One region of the Anoxynatronum sibiricum genome, then DNA from elsewhere that is predicted to be linked to it. Evidence: predicted binding sites of a transcription regulator. Region 1 holds the regulator's gene; the other holds the start of a gene.
What was found. Region 1 encodes Rex, which represses fermentation and respiration genes when NADH is low (regulators of the CRP and FNR family bind a similar motif). Its sites were predicted from a motif close to ATTGTTAANNNNTTAACAAT; they were not measured.
Positions count from the first base shown of each region.

Region 2: a site for Rex is predicted at 2,671-2,690, ahead of AAIG11_RS05600 (flavocytochrome c). Genes of this name have one in related genera too.

Region 1 covers NZ_JBCITM010000022.1:41,494-52,465, forward strand. The annotation lists gene tsaE (tRNA (adenosine(37)-N6)-threonylcarbamoyltransferase complex ATPase subunit type 1 TsaE) at 1-93, shown strand, start outside; gene tsaB (tRNA (adenosine(37)-N6)-threonylcarbamoyltransferase complex dimerization subunit type 1 TsaB) at 90-833, shown strand; gene rimI (ribosomal protein S18-alanine N-acetyltransferase) at 836-1,315, shown strand; gene AAIG11_RS15470 (RNA polymerase sigma factor) at 1,467-2,045, shown strand; gene AAIG11_RS15475 (anti-sigma factor family protein) at 2,015-2,599, shown strand; gene AAIG11_RS15480 (hypothetical protein) at 2,596-3,579, shown strand; gene tsaD (tRNA (adenosine(37)-N6)-threonylcarbamoyltransferase complex transferase subunit TsaD) at 3,611-4,684, shown strand; gene AAIG11_RS15490 (ABC-F family ATP-binding cassette domain-containing protein) at 5,040-6,983, opposite strand; gene AAIG11_RS15495 (redox-sensing transcriptional repressor Rex) at 7,110-7,751, shown strand; gene AAIG11_RS15500 (stalk domain-containing protein) at 8,032-9,354, shown strand; gene AAIG11_RS15505 (MarR family winged helix-turn-helix transcriptional regulator) at 9,402-9,881, shown strand; gene AAIG11_RS15510 (DUF362 domain-containing protein) at 9,907-10,077, opposite strand; gene AAIG11_RS15515 (AAA family ATPase) at 10,238-10,972, shown strand, end outside.
Region 2 covers NZ_JBCITM010000004.1:90,132-101,103, forward strand. The annotation lists gene AAIG11_RS05590 (MarR family winged helix-turn-helix transcriptional regulator) at 1-254, shown strand, start outside; gene AAIG11_RS05595 (VanZ family protein) at 328-963, shown strand; gene AAIG11_RS05600 (flavocytochrome c) at 1,107-2,591, opposite strand; gene AAIG11_RS05605 (AEC family transporter) at 2,907-3,869, shown strand; gene AAIG11_RS05610 (hypothetical protein) at 3,967-4,317, shown strand; gene AAIG11_RS05615 (PAS domain-containing sensor histidine kinase) at 4,519-6,420, shown strand; gene AAIG11_RS05620 (alanine/glycine:cation symporter family protein) at 7,025-8,482, shown strand; gene AAIG11_RS05625 (amidohydrolase family protein) at 8,683-10,077, shown strand; gene AAIG11_RS05630 (M20 metallopeptidase family protein) at 10,083-10,972, shown strand, end outside.

The sequences.
Region 1 (10,972 bases):
ATCAAGTGGCTGGATGCCAGACGTCGCGAAATTTGCATCACCCCTTCGGAGACCTTTGGAAACGCGCTGGTGAAGGAGCTGGGAATCACATGAAACTTCTCGCTGTGGAAAGTACTTCCATGGCTGCGGGTGCAGCCCTCATAGAAGAAGGCCGGCTGCTGGGTGAAATTCGGCTAAATCACCGTAAAACCCATTCGGAACAGCTGCTTCCCATGGTGGACCAACTCCTGACCCTCTGTCAGTGTTCCATGGAGTCCCTGGAAGGGCTGGCGGTTTCTGTAGGGCCCGGCTCTTTCACGGGAATTCGTATCGGTGTGGCCACTGTCAAAGGACTGGCGCAGGCGCTGAATCTTCCCGTTGCAGGGGTGTCCACACTGGAGACACTGGCCTGGCAGGTGGCGCCCTTTCAGGGGCGGGTGGTGCCACTGATGGACGCCCAGCGGAATCTGGTTTATACGGCGGGTTATCACTTTCACCGGTGTGGTGAAGCACCGCCGGAAATCATCACGCCGCCGGATGTGTTGCATATTCAGGAACTGTTGGAAACACTTGTTTCAGAATCAATGGTTTCTCAAGAGAAGCCAATTCTCTTTACCGGTGATGCCCTGCCACTCCACCGGGAGCGCCTGAAAGGGGTGCTGGGAGACAGGGCGGTTTTTGCCCTGTCCATCCACGCCATGCCTTCTGCTGCGGCCCTGGCCCAGTGCGGTCTTTTCAAAATGAAGGCGGGTGAAGGAGTTGACCCGGCAAAGGTACAGCCGGTTTATCTGCGCACTTCCCAGGCGGAAAAAGTCCATCACCAAAAGGAACTTCTGAAAAAGGCGGGAAAATGAAGATGAAGACAGAACAGGGAGAAATTCGAGCCATGACAGCGACAGACATTCCCGGTGTCATTGACATTGAAAAAGCATCCTTCACCACCCCCTGGACTCATCACGCTTTTCGTCTGGAGTTGAAAAACCAGCTGGCAGTTTACCGGGTGGCTGTGGCGGCGGGTAAAATCGCTGCCTACGGAGGCATGTGGCTCATCATTGATGAAGCCCATGTCACCAATGTGGCCGTTCACCCTGATCACCGGGGGCAGCATTGGGGAGAAAACATCATGCGTGTCCTCATGGCAGATGCCTGCAGCCGGGGGCTGCTGCGCATGACACTGGAAGTCAGAAAAAGCAATGATCCTGCCATTGCCCTATATCGAAAACTGGGTTTTCGAATGAGTGGGATTCGTCCCGGTTACTACCAGGATACGGGTGAAGATGCTCTGATTATGTGGGCTGAACTGGATCAAGGCATTTCCTGTAAAGAGACACTTTAGCGCTGCAGCCATTCCCAAGGGGGTCGCTGCAGTTTTTTACAATTCGCTGAAATGCCGCTGCTGGAGATTTTGTTCAGTCCATGGATTGGTTGTCAGACTTTTGATGAAAGGTTCCGTCATATAGAGTAACGTAAGAGTAGGGGTGGTTTCAGTGCAGTTGACAGATGCCCAGCTTGTAACAAAGATCCTGCGTGGAGACCCCACCGGCTTTCAGGAGCTGGTTTCCCGTTACCAAAAACCAGTTTTTGGCATCTGTTATCGCATGATGCGGCAACGGGAGGAGGCAGAAGACCTTTCTCAGGAAGTGTTCATCAAAGCCTACCGTTACCTGGGTCAATACAATCATGAACATAAATTTGCCTCGTGGATTCTGAAGATTGCCACCAACACCTGTATCGATGCCATACGAAAAAAACGAGTGGACACCCTGCCCCTTGATGAGGAGATCAAAACCAACCAAGAGGACGTGAGTGCTGAAAGAGCCTTTTTACAGGAGGAAGCCCATCGGGAAATTGAAGCCGCCATCGGCTCGCTTCCCCCGGATTACCGGATTGTGGTGTTGCTCTATCATCACCAGGGCCAAAGCTATCAGCAGATTGCCGACCAATTGGAAATTCCCATGTCAATGGTCAAGAACCGATTGTTCCGTGCCCGCAAAATGTTAAAAGAATCCCTGAAAAAGTTGAAGGAGGAAACCCTATGGACTGCCGAACAAGTTCAGAAATCATGATCAAACAAATGGACGGTCCACTGGCCGAAGCTGAATGGCAAGGATGGCAGCAGCACTTGTCAGCCTGCGCAAAATGCCGAAAAGAAGCGGCTGAGTGGCAGCAGCTTTCAGTGATGCTGGCGCGGCTTCCTGATCTTGACCCTTCGCCGGGATTTGAACACCGGGTCATGGCCGCCATTGACCCGATGCGCTATACCGTCCGTCAACCACATCACGCCATGAACCTGGGTATGCTGTTCATCTGGATAGGGATCATGGGAGGCGCTTCGCTGCTGGTGGTGGAAGCTGCTGCCCGCATGCAGCAATGGATGATGATATGGTTTCAGGGAACCCCCCTTTACCGCCTCTTGGCATTTGTGTATGAGTTTGTGGTGATTCGGGGAATTTTCTACTTTCTCATGCCTCAAAAGGGACTGTGGGACTGGCTGTCTCGATGGGAAACGGTTGACAGCTGGTGGGTGACCATGGGAACCTTGAACCTGGTCATGGTATTAGTGCTCATCAAAGTGATCCTGGACAGAATTCTGGCCGGCGGAAGGGGAGAAGTACGATGAATTGCTTAAATAAGAGACTGGGGTGTGCTTTTCTGATCATACTGCTGTCGGGAATGGTGGTGGAAGCGGCGCCATCGACGCAGGTTCGGGGACAACTGGTGCAGTTCCACCGCCCTGTGGAGGTGGAAGCCGGTGAGACTGTTGCCGGTGACGTGGTCAGTTTTTTCAGTACGGTCACCATTCGAGGCCATGTGGAAGGCGATGTGGTGGGTGTTTTCAGCCAGGTTACGGTGGAAGGCGGCACCGTTGAAGGTGATGCTGTGGCTGTATTTGCTCCCCTGTCTCTTCGCCGGGCTGCCGTTGAGGGAGATGCCATTTCTGTCTTTGGTGGTGTCACCGCCGATGCCCATACCGGCATCAGCGGCAGTGCTATTGGTGTGATGGGATCTGGGCTTGATGCCCGGGATGCCCAGGTACAGGGAGATCGCATTGATGTGGCTGGATTTTTGCCGGGGAACCTGAGCGGATTGCCGGTACTGGCAGTGCTCCTGGCGATTTTTCTGGGATTAAAGCAGTTGGTGGCCTTTGTGGTGGGTGTCATTGCCATTGTGGTTTTTCCGGAACGATTTGAACGCATGGCAGACAACGGCTTCGACGAAGTGGGGAAAAAAACCCTGGTGGGCATCCTGTTGAGCATGGGCGTTCTGGTGCTCATGGTGATTCTGGCCGTATCAGTGGTGGGCAGTCCGTTGGTACCCCTGGTGTTCCCGGCTTTTATGCTGCTGGAGTTTGCAGGGAATACCACCATGAAAATCGCCCTTGGACGACGAATCGGTCAGGGATTGGGGCGACAATGGGGAGCCATTCTGGAACTTTTCATTGGTTCACTGATCTACCTGTTATTGGAGATCACGTTGGTTGGCAAGCTCTTCACTTTCATTTTCAAACTCATTGGAATGGGAGAAGTCATGGACAGCCGGTTTGGAGACAGGCCGAACCACCGACAAATAGGAGGGTTGGCAGATGCCCCATCGAAATGACCGGCAGGTTGCTGAAAGGCCCGATCTGAAAATGCCGCCGCCGGGTTGGCTGACCCTGGGCATTGAAACCAGTTGCGACGAAACGGCAGTAAGTGTGGTGCGGGACGGGCGTCAGGTGCTTTCCAGCATCGTGGCCTCGCAAATTCCCGAACACCAGAAATTTGGCGGTGTGGTGCCTGAGGTGGCTTCCCGGCAGCATGTGGAAACCATTACCCAGGTAATTGATGAGGCCTTGCGAGAAGCTGAAGTCACCCTTGAGCAGATCCATCAGGTGGCTGTTACCTACGGGCCTGGACTGGTGGGGGCCCTGCTGGTGGGAGTGGCTGCTGCCAAGGCTCTGGCCTATGGAAGGCGGTTGCCCCTCAATGGCGTGAACCATATTGAAGGCCATCTTTTTGCCAATTTTATCCAATCCCCATCATTGGAGCCGCCTCTCTTGGCCCTGATTGTTTCGGGCGGGCACACGCATTTGGTGCATATGAAACATTATGGCGTTTATGAAGTTCTGGGCAAAACAAGGGATGATGCGGCGGGAGAAGCCTTTGACAAAGTGGCTCGTGTGCTGGGGCTGGGTTATCCCGGCGGCCCCCTCATTGATGCAGCGGCCCGCCAGGGTGATCCCCGGGCCATTGATTTTCCCAGGGCGGTTGTGACAGATCACCCCTGGGATTTCAGCTTTAGCGGCTTGAAGTCGGCGGTGCTGAACCACGTCAATACAGAGAGAATGAAGGGCCGTGACGTGCAGGTGGCCGATGTGGCTGCCAGTTTTCAGCAGGCGGTGGTGGATGTGCTGGTGAATAAAACGCTGGACTGTTCAGTGACAAACGGCATTAAACAGGTGGTGCTTTCCGGCGGAGTGGCCGCCAACAGCCTGCTGCGCCAGACGCTGGCTGACCGGTGCCGGGAACAGGGTATTGCCTTCTGCGCCCCTGAGCTTGCCCTTTGCACCGATAACGGCGCTATGATTGCCTGTGTGGGGTATTATGATTACTGCATGGGAGTTCGTTCCCGGTGGAACCTGAATGCAGTGGCCGGTTTGTCCATCGGGGAGCGGAACGAACAATGGTTCTTTAGAGATGAATTATTTCCTTCAGGGGAATGTTGACATAAAACAGCATCCATAACAGGATCAAAAACCGAAAGGGCAGGCAAATGCCTGTCTTTTGCCGTTTAAAATAAAAAAAGTCCAACAGATAAGTTGATTGAACATTATCTTTTTCAACTGATTCTCACCTGCAGTAACTGAGAAGATCTCTCCAGAAAAGACAGTTCATGGGGATGAAACAGGTGTGGATATTGTGGATATCTTTGAAAAGAAGTGTTAGCAAGGACTAAAACTGTGGATAACTTTGTGGAAAACATTGAAAAACTGTGGAAAAATAATGAAACCCTGCCGTCAATTGATTGAGGGCAGGGTTTTGTCAGAAATGGTGTTAACATAACTCGGATGAACCTCGTCATCACTCCTCCGCCTGCTCCAGCAAAACTTCCCATTCGCTGTACAGCGCTTCCAGTGAGGCTTTCAGATCGGTGGATTCTTCATGAATGCGGCGGCTTTCTGCTGCATCTGAATAGACTTCAGGTAAACACATGAGGGCTTCCAGTTCTTTGACCTTTGCTTCGAGCTGATGCATCTCTTTCTCCAGATTGGAGAGGTTTTTTTTCAGAGTGTTGGAGGCGTCACGTTGGCGCCGCTCCTTTTGACGTTCCTGTTTCTGGCGGGTACGGTTGTCAATCACCGGTTCCACCAGGGCCTGCTGTTCCTGGAGGAGTTGTTTTTTCTTGGCCATATAATCATCGTAATTACCGAGGTGGTGGGTCAGTCCATGGGGAGAAAACTCCAACACACCGGTGGCAATACGATTGATGAAATAGCGGTCATGGGAAATAAAGAAAAGTGTGCCATCATAAGTCTGCAGTGACTCCTCCAGGTTTTCTCTGGCGGGAATGTCCAGGTGGTTGGTGGGTTCGTCCAGCAGCAGCAGATTGTGATGGGAAAGCATGAGCTTCAGCAGCGACAATCGGGCTTTTTCGCCGCCGCTGAGATGAGCAATGGGAGTAAAAACCTCCTCGCCAACAAAGAGAAAGGCACCCAGCCAGGTGCGCAGCTGTGTTTCGTTGAACCTGGGATACGCATTGTGAAGCTCTTCCATGACGGTACAGGTTTCATCCAGATTCTTCAGTTCCTGATGGTAGTAACCTAAAGATACCTGGTGACCCAATGTCAGGGTTCCTGCGTCGGGAGAGAGTTCTCCCGCCACCATGCGAAAAAGGGTGGTTTTTCCGATGCCATTGGGACCCACCAGGGCAATCCGATCACCTCGCTGCAGGGTGAAGCTCACTGATTCGAAGAGAGGTGGCTGAGTCTCCCAGCTTTTGGACACATTTTCGACAGCCAGCACCTGCCGACCGCTGCTCTGGCCAATTTGAAAATGGAGAGAGGAAAGCACGGCCTGGTGAACCCGTTGTTGAGGCCGCTCCATTTTCTCCAGTTTTTTCTCCCGGCTCTTGGCCCGGTTTGCCAGTTTTTCAGTGCCGTGCTGCTTCATGCGCCGCACCAGCTCTTCCTGGCGCTGCATTTCCTTTTCCTGCTTCTTGGCGCTGCGCTCTTCCGCTTCAAGCATGGCTGCCTTTTTTTTCAGGGCTTCGGTATAGCCGCCGCGAAAACTGGTGACAGCTTGTTGAGCCACTTCCAGCGTCCGGTCGGTGACCTGATCAAGAAAGTAACGGTCGTGGGAAATAACTAAAATTGTTCCGGAATAGGAACGCAAAAAGCTCTCCAGCCATTCCACCGATTCGATGTCCAAATGATTGGTGGGTTCATCCAGCAGTAACAGATCGGGTTTGCTCAGCAAGAGGCGCCCCAGAGTGAGGCGGGTTTTTTGGCCGCCTGACAAAGTGTTTACCTGCCGCTGAAAATCATCTCCGTAAAAACCAAGCCCGTTCAGCACTCCCCGCACCTCGCTGCGAAAGGCATATCCGTTCTGAGCTTCAAAGCTCTCGGTGAGTCGGGCGTACGCAGCCATGACTTCTTCCAGGCGTTCATGATTGTCGGTAGAAGCGGAAGCGCCGGTCTGGGCAATGATGGTTTCCAGACGACGCAGTTCTTCCTCCATATGAAGCAGGGTTTGAAACACCACCAGCACATAATCATGGACGGTTTGATCCGTCGTCATTTCCGGCATCTGATGTTGGATGCCCATGCGCAGCGTACCGGGTATGAACAATTGCCCTTCGTCATGGGGCAGCTCTCGGGTGAGGAGTTGAAAGAGAGTGGTTTTTCCGGCACCGTTGGGTCCCACCACCCCCACTTTCTCGCCGGCATTGATGGAGAAAGAGATGCGGTCAAAAAGACAGCGGGTACCAAAATATTTAGATAATTGACTGACAGAAAGAATGACCATGTGAAAACTCCTTAAAAAACGTTATTTTATGAACAAACAGCAGACGAAAGCGTTTTTTTTTTCTTCTATTTATATTATAATGAACAGTGACCATCCTGTCATCCCGAGAAAATGAGGTGAATTGCAGTGAAAAAAGATGTGAAAAATGTATCCATGGCGGTCATCCGTCGACTTCCCAAGTATCACAGGCGCTTAAAAGAACTCATGGACAAGGATGTTACCCGAATTTCATCCAAGGAACTCAGTGTAATGATTGGGTTCACCGCCTCGCAAATTCGTCAGGACCTTAACTGCTTTGGCGGTTTCGGCCAGCAGGGCTATGGGTACGACGTGGCTGAGCTATATGGTGAAATCAGTCGGATTCTGGGGCTGACGGGGGAGTACAACACCATCATTATAGGGGCCGGAAACCTGGGTCAGGCCATTGCCAACTACTCCAACTTTGAAAAGAAAGGCTTCCACATGCTGGCGCTGTTTGAAAAAAACCCGCGTCTCATTGGCCTGCAGATCCGGGATGTTCCGGTGCTGGACATCGATGAACTGGAAAGCTTCTGCGCCGACAAAAAGATCGACATCGGTGTTATCTGTACCAACAAGGAAAGTGCTCAGGATGTGGCCGACACACTCATCAAGCTGCCTGTGAAAGCCATCTGGAATTTTGCCCCGGCAGACATACAGGTTCCGGAATCCATTACCTTGGAGAATGTGCATCTTAGTGACAGTCTCTATATCATTTCTTATCTGCTTAAAATGAATGAAATGGAGTAATCCGGAGCGCAACCAGACAGTACGGTTCGCTGGCTGACCCGGCACCACAGGTGCCGGGTTGTTTTTTTGCCATGCGTTCGGTTCTTGTCAGAGGGCATGCCAGTTTTGCTGTTGATGGCTGCGAAGGCATGTATCAACAAATGCTGGATGTTAGAGGGGCACTGTTTTATGGTAGAATAGAAAAGAACACACAAACGCAATGGAGATTGATCCCGCGGTACAGGTCATGGGATACAGATATCTGGACTAACAAATTCCAAAAGAGAATGGAGAATGAGGCATGATGAAGCGCGGTGTGGTGATGGGACTCATCTTCAGCCTGGTGTTGGCGGCGGTGATGCTGACAGCAGAGCCGGCTATGGCAGTGTCATCTCCGGAAATTGTGGTGGATGGGCAGCGGTTACTGCTGCCTGCCGGAGAGCCGGGTCCGGTGATCAGTTCGGAGGGGCGGGTGTTGGTGCCGGCCAGGTGGATTGCCGAAGCTCTGGGGCTGCGTGTCAGCTGGCAGGAGACCACCCGTCAGGCCATTTTCGAAGACGCCCACCAGCGAACGGTGCTCACCATCGGATCTTCCACTGCTCAGATGGGGCAGGATACTGTGAAACTGGATTCGCCGGCCGCGGTGCTTCAGGGGCGCACCTATGTCCCCCTGCGATTTGTCACCGAGGCTTTTGGAGCCCGGGTGGCCTGGGACCCTCAGGCCCGCCAAGTGAACATTGAAAGCTTTCAGTCACTGGCAGCACAGCTGAAGCAACTTTTTCAGATTCGGGGAATCGGCCTGGGAGACCCGGCTGCGCTGGTGGTAACTCTTTGGGGTGAACCGTTGGAAAAACTGCCCAGTGAGTATGCTTTTGAGTGGTGGATCTACCACGACCACTATCGAAACTACGTGCAGGTGGGGGTGGAGAAAGAACGGGTGACTGCCCTCTATACCAATGGCATTCACTGGGAGTCTGACAGCGGTCTCGTTGCCGGCAGTCTTCAGACGGCGGTGCGCCAGGTTCTCGGAAAACCCCTGGACTGGATCGAAAAAGGTCAGAACCGTTACCTGCGAGACGGCAAAAAGCATAGCGACCTGTTTCTGATGCAAGACATTGCCTATGGAGAGTTCTACTATGACATTCATGAGAACCATCAGGTAACGGCAGTTCAGGTGACTTTAAAACAGACGGAAGAAAGCATGAGCGGCTTTCTGGGAAATCAGCGACCTGAGCTGGAAGAAAGCTACAGCCGACAGCTTTTCCTGCTGGCGAACTCACTCCGCACCCGAATGGGACTACCTGCCTTTCAGTGGAATGAACAAGCGGCTCAAGCAGCAGAAAAACACAGCCGTGATATGGGCGCGAAAGATTATTTTTCCCATGAAACACCTGAGGGCAGAACCTTTGTACAGCGGCTGACAGCAGAAGGGCTTCGGTTCACAAAGGCCGGTGAAAACATTGCAGCCAACCTCAATGCCATTAATGCCCATGAGGCTCTGATGAACTCACCGGGACACCGGGCAAATCTGCTCTCAGACATGACACACCTGGGAACCGGCTCTTCACAGGGGCACCAGGGAACCTTCGAGTTATTGCATACCCAGAAATTCCTGTCATTCTAAGGAAAAATGATGATTCAAAATATGTATGAAAGTGCAGGGGATGAAGCTTGCGCCACTATTACACACAAATACACCAATACATGGAGCGGCTCATTAGTCAGGTGATTCTGACAGACCGCCGGGAACTGGAAGTGAACGGTGGGCGGATGAATCTGCAGGAGTACCTTTTACTGAAAAAGGTGCGCCGGGATGAGGGGCAAACCTTTCAGCAGATGATGGAAGAAACAGGTTGCAGCCGCAATGAAGTGACAGCGATGGTTCGGAGGTTGCTGAAGCAGCAATTGATTCAGAAAGGCCCGGCTTCCCGGGACCGGCGAATCAGGCGTCTGGTCTTAACAGAAGAGGGAAAAGGCTGGTTGCTTCGCATGGAGGGCATGGAACAGGAACTGCTGTATGGGTTACTCAATGAGTTTACCTTCAATGAAGAAAAAGCCATCCTGAAGTTTCTGGTGAAACTGGAAATGCAGCTGAAAGAAAAAGACAGTGCCGCAGCACTGCCTTCATGTCAAATCGATGAAACTAACTAAAACAGACTGTTAAGACTGACCTGGCCTATTCGGGCTGAGGAGAGTCAACAGGGCACACATTGGCACAGGCACCACAGTCGATGCAAGCTTCAGCGTCAATGACATAAATATCGTCGCCGGCAGTGATGGCATCTACTGGGCATTCGGGTTCACAGGCACCACAACTGATACAGGAATCATGAATAACATAAGCCATTACAAATACCTCCTTCAAAGTCATTCGTTTTGTTTGGTTACAACGTCATTATAGCAGGCAGCGAAAGGCAAGGGCAAGAAGAAACAGCCTAATTTCGCAGAAAACAGAATCAATATAATGAAAATCATTTTTAATAAATGGGCAAAAAGGGGACTAAATGATGGAAGTAACCCTGTTCATCGGTGGCAGTGGCACCGGTAAAAGCTACCAGGCAATGCAGCTTGCAAAATCGCTGGGAATTCGCTATATCATAGACGATGGGCTGCTGATCCGTGACAACCGGGTACTGGGAGGACGCTCCGCCAAACGGGAATCCTCTCGTCTGGGAGCTGTGCGAAGAGCCATATTCAATGATAAAGAGCACTGCCGGCAGGTGCGTGACCTGATTGAATCAGAAAATCCAACGAAACTGCTGATTCTGGGAACCTCGGAAAAAATGGTACACACCATTGTACAGCAACTCCAACTGCCGTCACCCGCTTCCACCGTCTGGATTGATGAGGTGGCAGCGCCTTCTGAAATACAGATGGCCCGACGAATCCGCATGAAAGAAGGCAAGCACATCATTCCAGTGCCTGCCTTCCAACTAAAAAAAGATTTTTCCGGGTTTTTTCTCAATCCCCTGCAAGTGCTAAAGGGACTCGGGAAAGATGCTGCCGGACAGGAAGGCGAAAAATCGGTGGTGCGGCCCACCTTCAGCTATCTGGGAAAATACACCATCTCCGACGGCGTCATTCGAAGTCTGGTGCATCACGCCCTTCTCCGACATACCCAGTTGATTCCCATGGGAACCACTTTTGTCCACAACACCCGAAACGGCCTGGTGGTAGAACTGGATGTGAAAGCCCCCTTCGGCATCCCGGTTACCCGCCAGCTTCGACTGGCCCAGGAGCGA
Region 2 (10,972 bases), on a different contig from region 1:
GCACGCTGACACCTTTACTGAAAAAGATGGAAAATCAGGGATTGGTGCGTCGGGAACGCAGCCAGGAAGATGAACGGGTGGTGGTCATTCACCTTACAAAAGAGGGAAAGAGCATGAAAGAAAAGGCAGCAGAAGTGCCTCAGCAGATTGTTTCTTGTGTTAATCTTAACCAGGAGGATGCCATTCAGTTGCACCGTATGCTGCATCTCCTATTGAAAGACTTAAAATCAGATGCCTGCGTGCTGGAAACATGAGTGTTGTTGGTTTTTAAACAGTGTCATGATAAACTGATCATGATAGCAATCATACGAACTGGAGTGATGATCAATGCGAAAGACAGCCTGGCTGGCAGTATTGGGGCTGATTGCCTTTCTATACACAGCTTCTTCCATACCGGGGCTGCGGGTCCTGCCGGTGCTCCGCCATTTGAATCAGCTGGCGGCGGGGATGGACATGACTTTTGGACGCCTGGCAGCCTGGCTGGCAGCACGAATTCCATTGAACTTCGGTGAACTGGGGCATCTTGATACTGTGACACAGGACTTCTTGTCTTATGTACGGGAAAACCCGGTAGTCATTGAGTTTTTTCTGCGGAAACTGGCCCATGTGGGTGTCTTCTTCCTCATTACTCTGGCATTGTTTTTCCTGTTGTACCAATATATTTCCAGTGCCACGCTTTCATTGATTCTTTCCTTCGTTGGTGGATTTGTGCTGGCGGTACTGGATGAATATCGCCAGTCATTTGTTCCCGACCGGGTGGCCAGTCCTGTGGATGTAATGATTGACATGGTGGGTGTCAGTATAGCGGTGTTGTTGATTATTTTTTCACTGATCATTACCAGCGGTGAGCGACAGCGCTTTTTCAGGCATGGTGGTCTGAAGAAGAAACAAAAGAAGAACTGCTGTCCTGAGCGATTGTCACCTGCAGGCAGGCGACTTTCTGGAAAATGGAAGAAGATCTGATGATGGCGAATCATGGTGATTGCCACAAGCAAGAAGGGACCTTCGGCGAATGCCGAAAGGTCCCTTCTTGCTAAATTGAGTTGAGTTCATTTGAGCTGCGTCAGTATATGAACAGTTGAGAGAAATGTGGCAGCAGTAAAAATTTACTTAGCAGCAGATTTCCCTGCAATGCGTCCAAAGACCATCAGGTCGGCCAGTGCATTGCCACCCAGTCGGTTACCGCCATGAATGCCGCCGGTCACTTCCCCGGCTGCAAACAATCCGGGAATGGGGCTGCCGCTTTCATCAAGCACTTCTGCCTGGGGTGAAATATGAATACCGCCCATGGTATGATGAACAGCAGGGCCTACTTCGATCAGGTAGTAGCCGGCTGTTTCAAGGGTGCGTGGCATATCATCACGACCAAAGGCTTCGTCATTTCCGGCCGCAACGGCAGCATTATAAGCTTCCACTGTGGCGGTTAAAACAGCCGCGTCCATGTCCATCAGTTCAGCCATTTCTTCAAGACTTCCGGCTTCTGTGACAAAACCTTGGCGAATATAGCCTTCGATGGCACTGAGACTTTCACGAATGCCTTCGTCAAAGAAAAGGAAACCGGTGGCACCTTCCTGGGCCAGCATGGCTTCAGAAACCACATCACGGGTACCGATCTCATTTGTAAAACGTTCACCGTTTCGGTTGATGAGAATCGCGCCATTGCCCCTTACTGCTTCAGTGATCATGTAGCCTTTTTCAGGCACTACAGTGGGGTGAGTCTGAATTTGCTCCATGTCGATCAGAGCAGCACCTGCAGCCTGGGCCATCAGAATGGCGACACCATCTGCACCGGGGTGGTTGGTGGATCCGAAGCCAGTGAGAGAGGCGTCGTAGTCGGCAAACATGTCGCTGTTGGCACCAAATCCTCCGGTGGCAACGATCACGGCTTTAGCAGAAATCTGGTAGGTGTCGCCTTTGTTATCTTCCACTAAAATACCGGTGACGGCATTGCCTTCTTTTAGAATTTCAACAGCTTTTGTGTTGATCTTGATCTCGATGCCGCGATCTTCCACTGAAGTTCGCAGTACTTCCACCAAATGAGCGCCAACGGGTGCCCCGCCGGTGGGCCGGTGAGATCGGTTATTTGAAGAACCACCTAAGCGTCCAACATCTGATAAGTCGGCGCCCAGCCCGATGAGCCACTCCACTGCGGGACCGGCCTCATCAGCCAGAATGCGCACCAGGGAAGGATCATTCAGCTCATAGCCGCCCTTCATGGTGTCTTCATAATGAACATCGGCATCATCTTCAATGCCTGCAGCTTCCTGAGAAGAAGTACCGGCTGCGTTTAAGCCGCCAGTGGCTCGCAGTGTGTTGCCGCCGATAATGGGCATTTGCTCCACCACGATGACTTCTTTGCCGGCGTCATGAGCTTCGATGGCAGCCGCCAGCCCAGCGCCGCCAGCGCCAATGATGACCACATCAGTGGTCAGATCTGCAGAATCTGCTTCGGTTTCAGTTTCTGCTGGTGCTTCCACCTCGGCTGGCGCCTCTGGCGCTGCAGGTTGCGAACCACCGCATCCTGACAGGAGTGTCATCATCAGCAGAATGGCCATTAAAAATGATAAGCCTTTTGTGTGTTTCTTCAACATGAATAAATCCTCCTTTAAATAGGTTTTTTCTTTGGCAATAACAGCATATTGCTTCCTTAGTATGACAGAGCTGAAAGACATTGTTAAGGTTTTATCAATATTGTTTCTTTTGTTCATATTGTTCACGACTGAAGCGTCGGGATTGATTTAGGTAGACAGTTATTTGTGCAGACTGTAGTAAGATGGCCGATGGCCGGAAATATAATAAACTGATATAATGAACTGGTTAAAAGTTCGGGCAAGATTTCTGGCAGGAAATTCTGACATCAACATATCACACTGACAGGCATCGCCGCTTGCAAAAAGGAGACAACCATGCTTGATAATCTGATTTTCAGCATTAATACCGCATTGCCGATTTTTCTGGTGATGCTGATGGGATGGGGATTAAAAAGAAAGAAAATACTCAATGACACTTTCATTCAAACAGCCAATACCCTGGTATTTTATGTGGCACTCCCCATCAAGCTGTTTCAGGATGTGGCAGGAACCACCTTTACAGAGGCATTTGATACAGGGCTGGTGTTGTTTTTGGTACTGGCTACTATCATCAGTATTCCCTGTATCTGGCTCATTGGACGATTTTTTATTCGTGAGCCGCAAAAACTGGGAGCGTTTGTTCATGGCGGTTTTCGAGGAAACTTTCTTTACATCGGATTCTCACTGCTGGAAAACATCACTGGCAGTATAGGGCCTAAAGCACCCATTGCCATAGCCTTTATTATCCCGCTGTATAATGCCCTGGCAGTGATGATTCTTGCATTGGCCAATGCTGGCGCTGGCCAGGATAAAGGCAACCGACGTCATCAGGTACGCCATCTGGTGGCGAGTATTCTGCGAAATCCGCTGATCATTGCCATTGGTGCGGGTTTTGTGGCCTCGGCCCTTTCGTTGCCGTTGCCACTGGTTGCCACCCGCACCATGAACTACTTCAATGCCCTGACAAGCCCACTGGCCCTGATCGCCATCGGAGCTTCCTTTCAGATGGGTGCTGCGCTTAAAAATTTACAGCCGGCATTGGTGGCCAGTGGGGTTAAACTGGTGCTGCTGCCACTGGTGACAGTATCTCTAGCGGTGATGCTGGGATACACGGGGAGTGATGTGATTCTGGTATATATTCTCTTTGGAGTTCCCACGGCCACCACCTCGTACATCATGACTGCGGCAATGGGCGGAGATAAAGAACTGGCCTCCAGCATTATCATGATGACAACAGCCCTCTCGGTACTCACCATGACTGCCTTTGTTTTTGCCTTCAGGTCATTTGGCATTATTTAAATAAAAACCCCTTTATCATACTTTCATCACATTTGAGATGTAAAATGAATGCATCCCAACGAATAGTTCTAATAGATGAATGAAGGAGGAAACAGCGATGAAAAAAAGATGGCTGATGGTGATGACTCTCTTATTGGTGGCAGCCCTGGGTGCCATGGTCTATGCAGAAACAGTGGAAGCCCCCCAGTGGTTTTTCGACATGATTGAATGGCGGCAAGACCGTATTGAAGAAGCCCTAAACGAAGGACTCATTACCGAAGAACAGGCAGCGTGGCAGATGGAACGTCTGGAGGCGATGGAAGCGTATCATTTGGAGAATGGATTTCATCGGTTTGGCGGGAGCGCTTGTCAGGGAGGCGGTCGCATGAGATCTGGCGGTTTCCAAAATGGCGCTGGTAAAATGGGTGGCTGGTTCCGAGGAGAACAGCCTTCGATACAAACGCAGTAAAATGATGTGAATCACAGACACTAAAAAAGCAGCAGTCATTGCGATTGCTGCTTTTTTAGTGTCTGTGATTCACATAACCGATAGCGCGAAAGAGAATACAGTGACGACAATGGACAGATGGTTGTTCTTTCTGATATTCTTAGATGAATAGCAGAAGTTCCCGTCATGAAGAGTTTTAATAAAAGAGAGCAGGAGGCTGCCATGAAAGCAAGTTTCTTGAATTATCACCAACTGTTCCATCATTCTCCCATGGGGATCATCGCCTGTGCCTTACGTGAATCACTTGACAGTACCGATGAACTGAGTGTGTGGAATGAAGGTGTCATTGATTATAATGAAGCATTCGTCCGGTTAACCGGATGGCAGCAATCTTTTGATCAGACCAACATCGGCATTTTTGTTGATTCGCTGGGAGAAGAACAGGTCTGGGTTTATTTATTGCAAGGTGCCTGGAAGCGTTGGGAAGAGGTGGAGACAGAAGGGTGGTTTCCACTGACACAGCGTTGGTGCCGCGTTGTCGTGAAACCTCAAAATGACCCTCAGCAACATCTGTTAATCTACCTGATGGATGAAACAGATCGAAAAAACCGTGAGAATGCTGTCATACAGGCGCATCCCGATTTGCTTTTTGTTTTTGATATTCATGGGAATTATCTGGAATCTTACACTCAGGATGAAAACAAGCTGTTGGTACCCTTGCGGCAGCTCATTGGAAAAAATCTCATCAGCACATTTCCCAGAGATATTGCTGAAGGCGCCATTGGTGCCTTCCATGAAGCAGTGGAGGAGCAGCGGCTGGTGGTATATGACTATACCTTGCATGTGAAAGAACATCCGGAGCATTTTGAAGCCAGGATTGTTCCTCTCGAAGGCGACAGAGTACTGACCATTATCAGGGATGTGACAGAGAACCGAAACATCAAAAAGCAACTGGAATTTCAGGCGGCTATTCTTGATCAGGTGGCAGACCATGTGACTGTCAGTGACGAAGTGGGAGTCATTCATTATGTGAATGATGTTCAGTGCCGCACCTATGGATTGTCCAAGGAAGACTTTATTGGCAAATCCACCGCGATTTTCTATCAACAGGAAGGGTTGGAGCTGGATCGTGATGATCAGCAAAACCGCCAGTTTATTATGAAGGAAACCTTTAAAAAGGGGTTTTGGGAAGGTGAAGTGGTGAATCAACGGGAGGGGGAAGAACAAGCTGTTTTCTACTGCCGGAACAAGGTGGTGGTTCTTCCTGGAGACGAGGAACGCTACAGCATTTCAACCCTGACCAATATTACAGAACGCAAAAAAATGGAGGATGACCTGCGTGTGGCGAAAGAAAATGCAGAAACCGCCAACAGTGCCAAGACCATTTTTCTTGCCAACATGAGCCATGAAATCAGAACACCCATGAATGGGATGATCGGCTTTATTCAGCTGTTGCAAATGACTGATCTGGACGAAGAGCAGACAGAATATATAACATATATTCATGAAGCGGCGCAAACGCTTCTTCATGTGATCAGTGATGTGCTGGATATTTCCAAAATCGAGTCAGATAAAATGAGCCTTCGTAAAAGCACGTTTCACTTAATGAAAGCAGTGGACAGGATCGCAGGCCTGTACCGGCATCAGGCGGAGGTAAAAGGGTTGATGCTCTCAGTGGCGGCAGACGCGCATTTGCCTGATTGGGTTATTGGTGATCAAGACAAATTGATTCAGATACTTGGAAATCTGTTGAATAACGCAATTAAGTTCACAGAAGAAGGGCATGTGGCAGTGAGGGTTTATCTTGTCAAGACATTTGCCGCCATGCATCAGATCATCTTTGAAATTGAGGACAGCGGTATTGGCATTGAGGAAGACCAGTATCCCCAAATATTTAATCCCTTTATGCAGGTTGATATGACGGTATCCAAAAGATATGGGGGAACAGGCCTTGGCTTATCCATTGTAAAACGCCTGGCAGAACTGATGGGCGGCACAGTTCGGGTCAGCAGGCGAGACCCACAGGGAACCGTTTTTACCCTGACGCTGCCCTTTGAAGTGGTTGCATTAACGGAACCAGAAGAATCATTACTGAAAGATGAAGATGATACTGACTGGCGCTGATCACCATTAAGTTGATCACTATTAAAAGGAAAACTGACACCTAAACCTGAAATCACGGGCAAATCATTCCATTAAGAGTGGTTGCCTGCGGTTTCAGGTTTATTATTTTTGATCGAAAGCAGCTTGTGATACAAGGCGGTGGACGAGTGGTGCATCGAAATTTGCTCCATTTGCTCCGGTGATCAGTTTCCTGCTTTCTGTAAAGTTTTGCGGGGCAATTGAACAATAATGACAAAATCAGAATTTCCTTCTGAAACATTTGACAAGAAGGACAACATACTATAAAATTCATAATTAGAATAAACTGAAAATATGAAATATATCAATAAGTAGTAAGATTCGATATGTTCCACCAATCACATTGATTCATTTGCAGGGAAGCCATCCCGGTATACCGGTGAATGGGGTGGCATACCATAAATCAACACAAGGAGGTGAAATTAAGACATTAATTGGGAGATGAGCTTTCGAAAACCGACTATTAAGAATGATCAGACCGTTGTCAAGCTATTTTAGAATCTTACGAACACCTGCATTTCTGGAAAAAGTGCCATCTCCTGCAAAGTCGGCAATCAAGTACGAGAACAATAAAGGAGGAAAGTTGATGGATGCATTTCTGGACAAGTTAGTCGGTTGGTTATGGGGTCCTGCCATGCTGGTGCTGGTGCTGGGTCTCGGGGCATACTTCACCATTCGAAGCGGATTCTGGCAGTTCAGGTACTTTGGTCATTCCTTTAAGTATGTCTGGGGCAACCTGACCCGTAAACGCGGTGAAGGCAGCGGGATTCTCACATCTTTCGAAGCTTTTTGCGTGGCGACATCCGGTGCCATTGGCGTCGGTAACATCGGCGGCGTGGCCAGTGCCATCGCCATTGGCGGCGTGGGAGCTGTTTTCTGGATGTGGGTTACCGGTCTTGTCGGACTGATGACTAAAATGGTGGAAGTTGCTTTAGCAGTCCACTATCGGCAGGAGTTTGAAAATGGAGACACCTATGGTGGTCCCACCTACTACCTGGATAAAGGCTGGCATGGCCAGTTGGGACTTCCCTTCTGGAAGCCCCTGGCAGCGATCTTTGGCGTGGGAATCCTTTCTTCCTGGGTACTGACGATGCAGACTTTTACCGTATCTGAGTCCATTTCCACCACTTTCGGCGTCAGCCACAGCATGGCGGCCGCCGGCGTTGGTATTTTCATGTATGCGGTTATCCTGGGGGGGATTTCCCGTATCGGACGCTTCTCCTCCTATGTGGTGCCTTTTATGGCCGCGTTTTACATTATAGGTGGTCTGTTCATTATCATTACCAACATCGGACAGCTTCCTGCAGCGGTTAGTCTAATATTTGCCCACGCCTTCCAGCCTATGGCAGCCGTAGGCGGCTTTGCAGGCGCCACCTTCATGATGGCCATTCGCATGGGGGTTGCCCGGGGTGTTTACAGTAATGAAGCTGGATGGGGTTCTGCACCAATGGCCCATGCCACATCAAAAGTTGACCATCCCATCAAGCAGGGTATGTGGGGGATTTTTGAAGTATTTCTGGATACCATTGTGGTGTGCACCATCACAGCACTGGTTATTGTCATGACCGGTGCTTATGATACAGGGCTGGCCGGTGCCAGTCTTACACTGAACGCTTTTGAAGAAGGCATTGGTTACTGGGGGGTAGTACTGGTCACCATCGGGGTTGTGCTCTTTGGCTTCACCACCCTGACAGGCTGGTACGCCTACTATGAAACCATCCTGCTTCATGGGTTTGGAAGAGAGTCTGCCTTTGCCAAGTTTGTGCTGGGTGTTTTGAAGTATGGTTATCCTGTTCCTGGCGTGGCGCTGGTTTTCTACGCCAACTGGGTGGGAATGCCCACAGGTACAGTATGGCTCTTTGCCGATATAACCGTGGCCATTCCGGTGTACGTCAACCTGATTGCGCTGATTCCTCTTTGCCCCAAATTCTTTGAGCTGCTGCGGCACTATAATGCCACCGTGCTGGGCAAAGAACCTGTCACTGATCAGATTCAAAGCACGAATCTGTTCTGGGCACCAGGCCAGCCATTCAAGTCTTATTAAGACAGGGTAAGTGATACCCGTTTAAGGGATCACACCCTGACGGAATGCATCAAGAACATGAAAAGCATAAATTCCGGATTGCCGGGGTTTATGCTTTTTTTTATAAAAGGGAATCTGATGTCTGAAAAACGACAATATGATATGATGAAATCATTAGTTCATCTCAAAAGCCCTCATACACAAGAACAGGAGGAATGCAGATGATTGACCGTCTCATTGTTCACGCCACACTGCTCACCATGACAGATGAAAAAGGAGGCTTGCTGCCGGATGGTGCAGTTGCCATCGAGGGTAATCGTATTCTGGCAGTGGGTACCACCCAGGAGCTGATGGAACGTTACAGTGCCCGGGTGGTGCACGACGTTGCCGGAAAAGCGGTGATGCCCGGGCTGGTGGATGCCCACATTCATACCAGCATGGCTCTTTACCGGGGTGTGGCACAGGATACCCACCACTGGCTGCAAAAGGGAGTGGGACCGTTTTTTAGTGAAATAAATGAAGCAGAGGCAGTGGCCGGCTCCATGCTGAATATCGTGGAGGGACTGAAGGCCGGCACCACCACTTTTTCTGATTTTGACAATCCCATGCCATTGATTGCGGAAAACTACCGAATTACCGGTGCACGGGGGAGGCTGACGGCAACAGTAAACCAGCTGCCGCCGGGTCTTCATCGTTTGAAGGTAAATGAGGTGTATCCCCTGGATGAATCCGCCGGCCGTCAGAAACTGGAAGAAACCCTTCAGATGCTGGAAAAATGGCACGGCAAGGCGGACGGGCGCATCACCGTCATGCTGGGCCCCCAGGGACCAGACATGGTCACAGAATCACTGCTGATGGAAATAAAATCCCTGGCACGCACCTATAAAACCCGCATTCACATGCATGTGGCCCAGGGAGACAGGGAGATCAACCAAATGGAGCGTCGTTATGGGCAAAGAACCATTCCCTGGCTGGACAGTATGGGATACCTGGATGAACAGCTGGTGGCCGTCCATTTGACAGAAGCCACCGATGAAGAAGCCGCCCTGCTGGCCAAAAGAGGGGCTGCCATGATCCACTGTCCCGGCAGTATTGGCATCATCGACGGCATGGTGCCCCCGGTGATGGCCTTTCTTGAAGCCGGAGGCATTGCCGGGCTTGGTTCCGACAATGCACCGGGGAACAACTGTAACAATATGTTCAATGAAATGAAGGCAGCCGCCGTCTTTAATAAAATCAAAGCCAAAGACCCCACCGTCATGCCGGCAGAAAAAGTATTGCGCATGGCTACCATCGAAGGAGCCAGTGCCATTGGCCTGGCAGATGAAATCGGATCACTTGAACCCGGCAAAAAAGCAGATCTCATTGTGATCAATACCAGAGAACCGGGGCTTACCCCTGTGATCATGGCCCCAGTGTCCAATCTGGTCCCCAACCTGGTCTATGCAGCCCGGGGTCATGAAGTGGAAATGGTTATCATTGACGGGCAGCTGGTGATGGAAAACCGGAAGCTGCTGACGGTGGATGAAGGCCAGGTGGTGGCACGGGCCCAGCAGCTGGCGGAACAGCTGGCAGCACGAGTCGCCAACGGTCATCAAACTGACAGCAGGGGGTGAAATCATTGAAATCGTTGGAATCATTGAAATGGACAGAAACAATGAAGGCGGAGATCAGCGAACTTGAACAGGAACTCATTCACCTTCGCCGAGACTTTCACCAGCATCCGGAACTGGGGTTTGAGGAGCATCGCACAGCAGGTATTGTGGAAAAGTATCTGAAAGACTGCGGCATTGTCACCCGCCGGGTGGCTGAAACGGGAGTGGTGGGCACCCTCACCGGTACTCAGCCGGAGCCGGTGCTGATGCTGCGGGCAGATATGGATGCCTTGCCCATTCAGGAAACGGCCGAAGTGTCCTTTCGATCGGTTGTTGATGGGAAAATGCATGCCTGTGGGCATGACGGTCACACGGCCATGCTGCTGGTGGCGGCTAAAATACTGGCCCGGCACCGGGAAAAGCTGGCGGGAACCATCAAATTTGTCTTTCAGCCCAATGAGGAAGATGCCGGGGCAGAGATTCTCATTGAACAGGGAGTCATGGAAAACCCACGGGTCAATGCTGCCATGGGACTCCACCTCTGGTCACCGCTGCCCACCGGCACGGTGGGCATTATTCCCGGACCCCTCATGGCTTCCAGCTACTACTTTTGGATCATCATTGAAGGCAAGGGTGGCCATGGCGGAGCGCCTCACCTGTCAAAAGACCCCATTTATGCCGCCAACCAGTTAATGAACGCCGTTCAGGCTATTCAGACACGGGAAAGAAATGTGCTGGAACCCACCCTCATCACTTTTTGCCAGATCAATGCCGGTACTTCTCCCATTATTATTCCCGATGAAGTCACTTTATCCGGGTCTATTCGTTGCCTCCATGGGGATGATAAACAGGTGCGGGAGCGGTTTGAACAATTGGTACAACAAGTATGCGCGTTGTATGGCACCCGGGGAAAAGT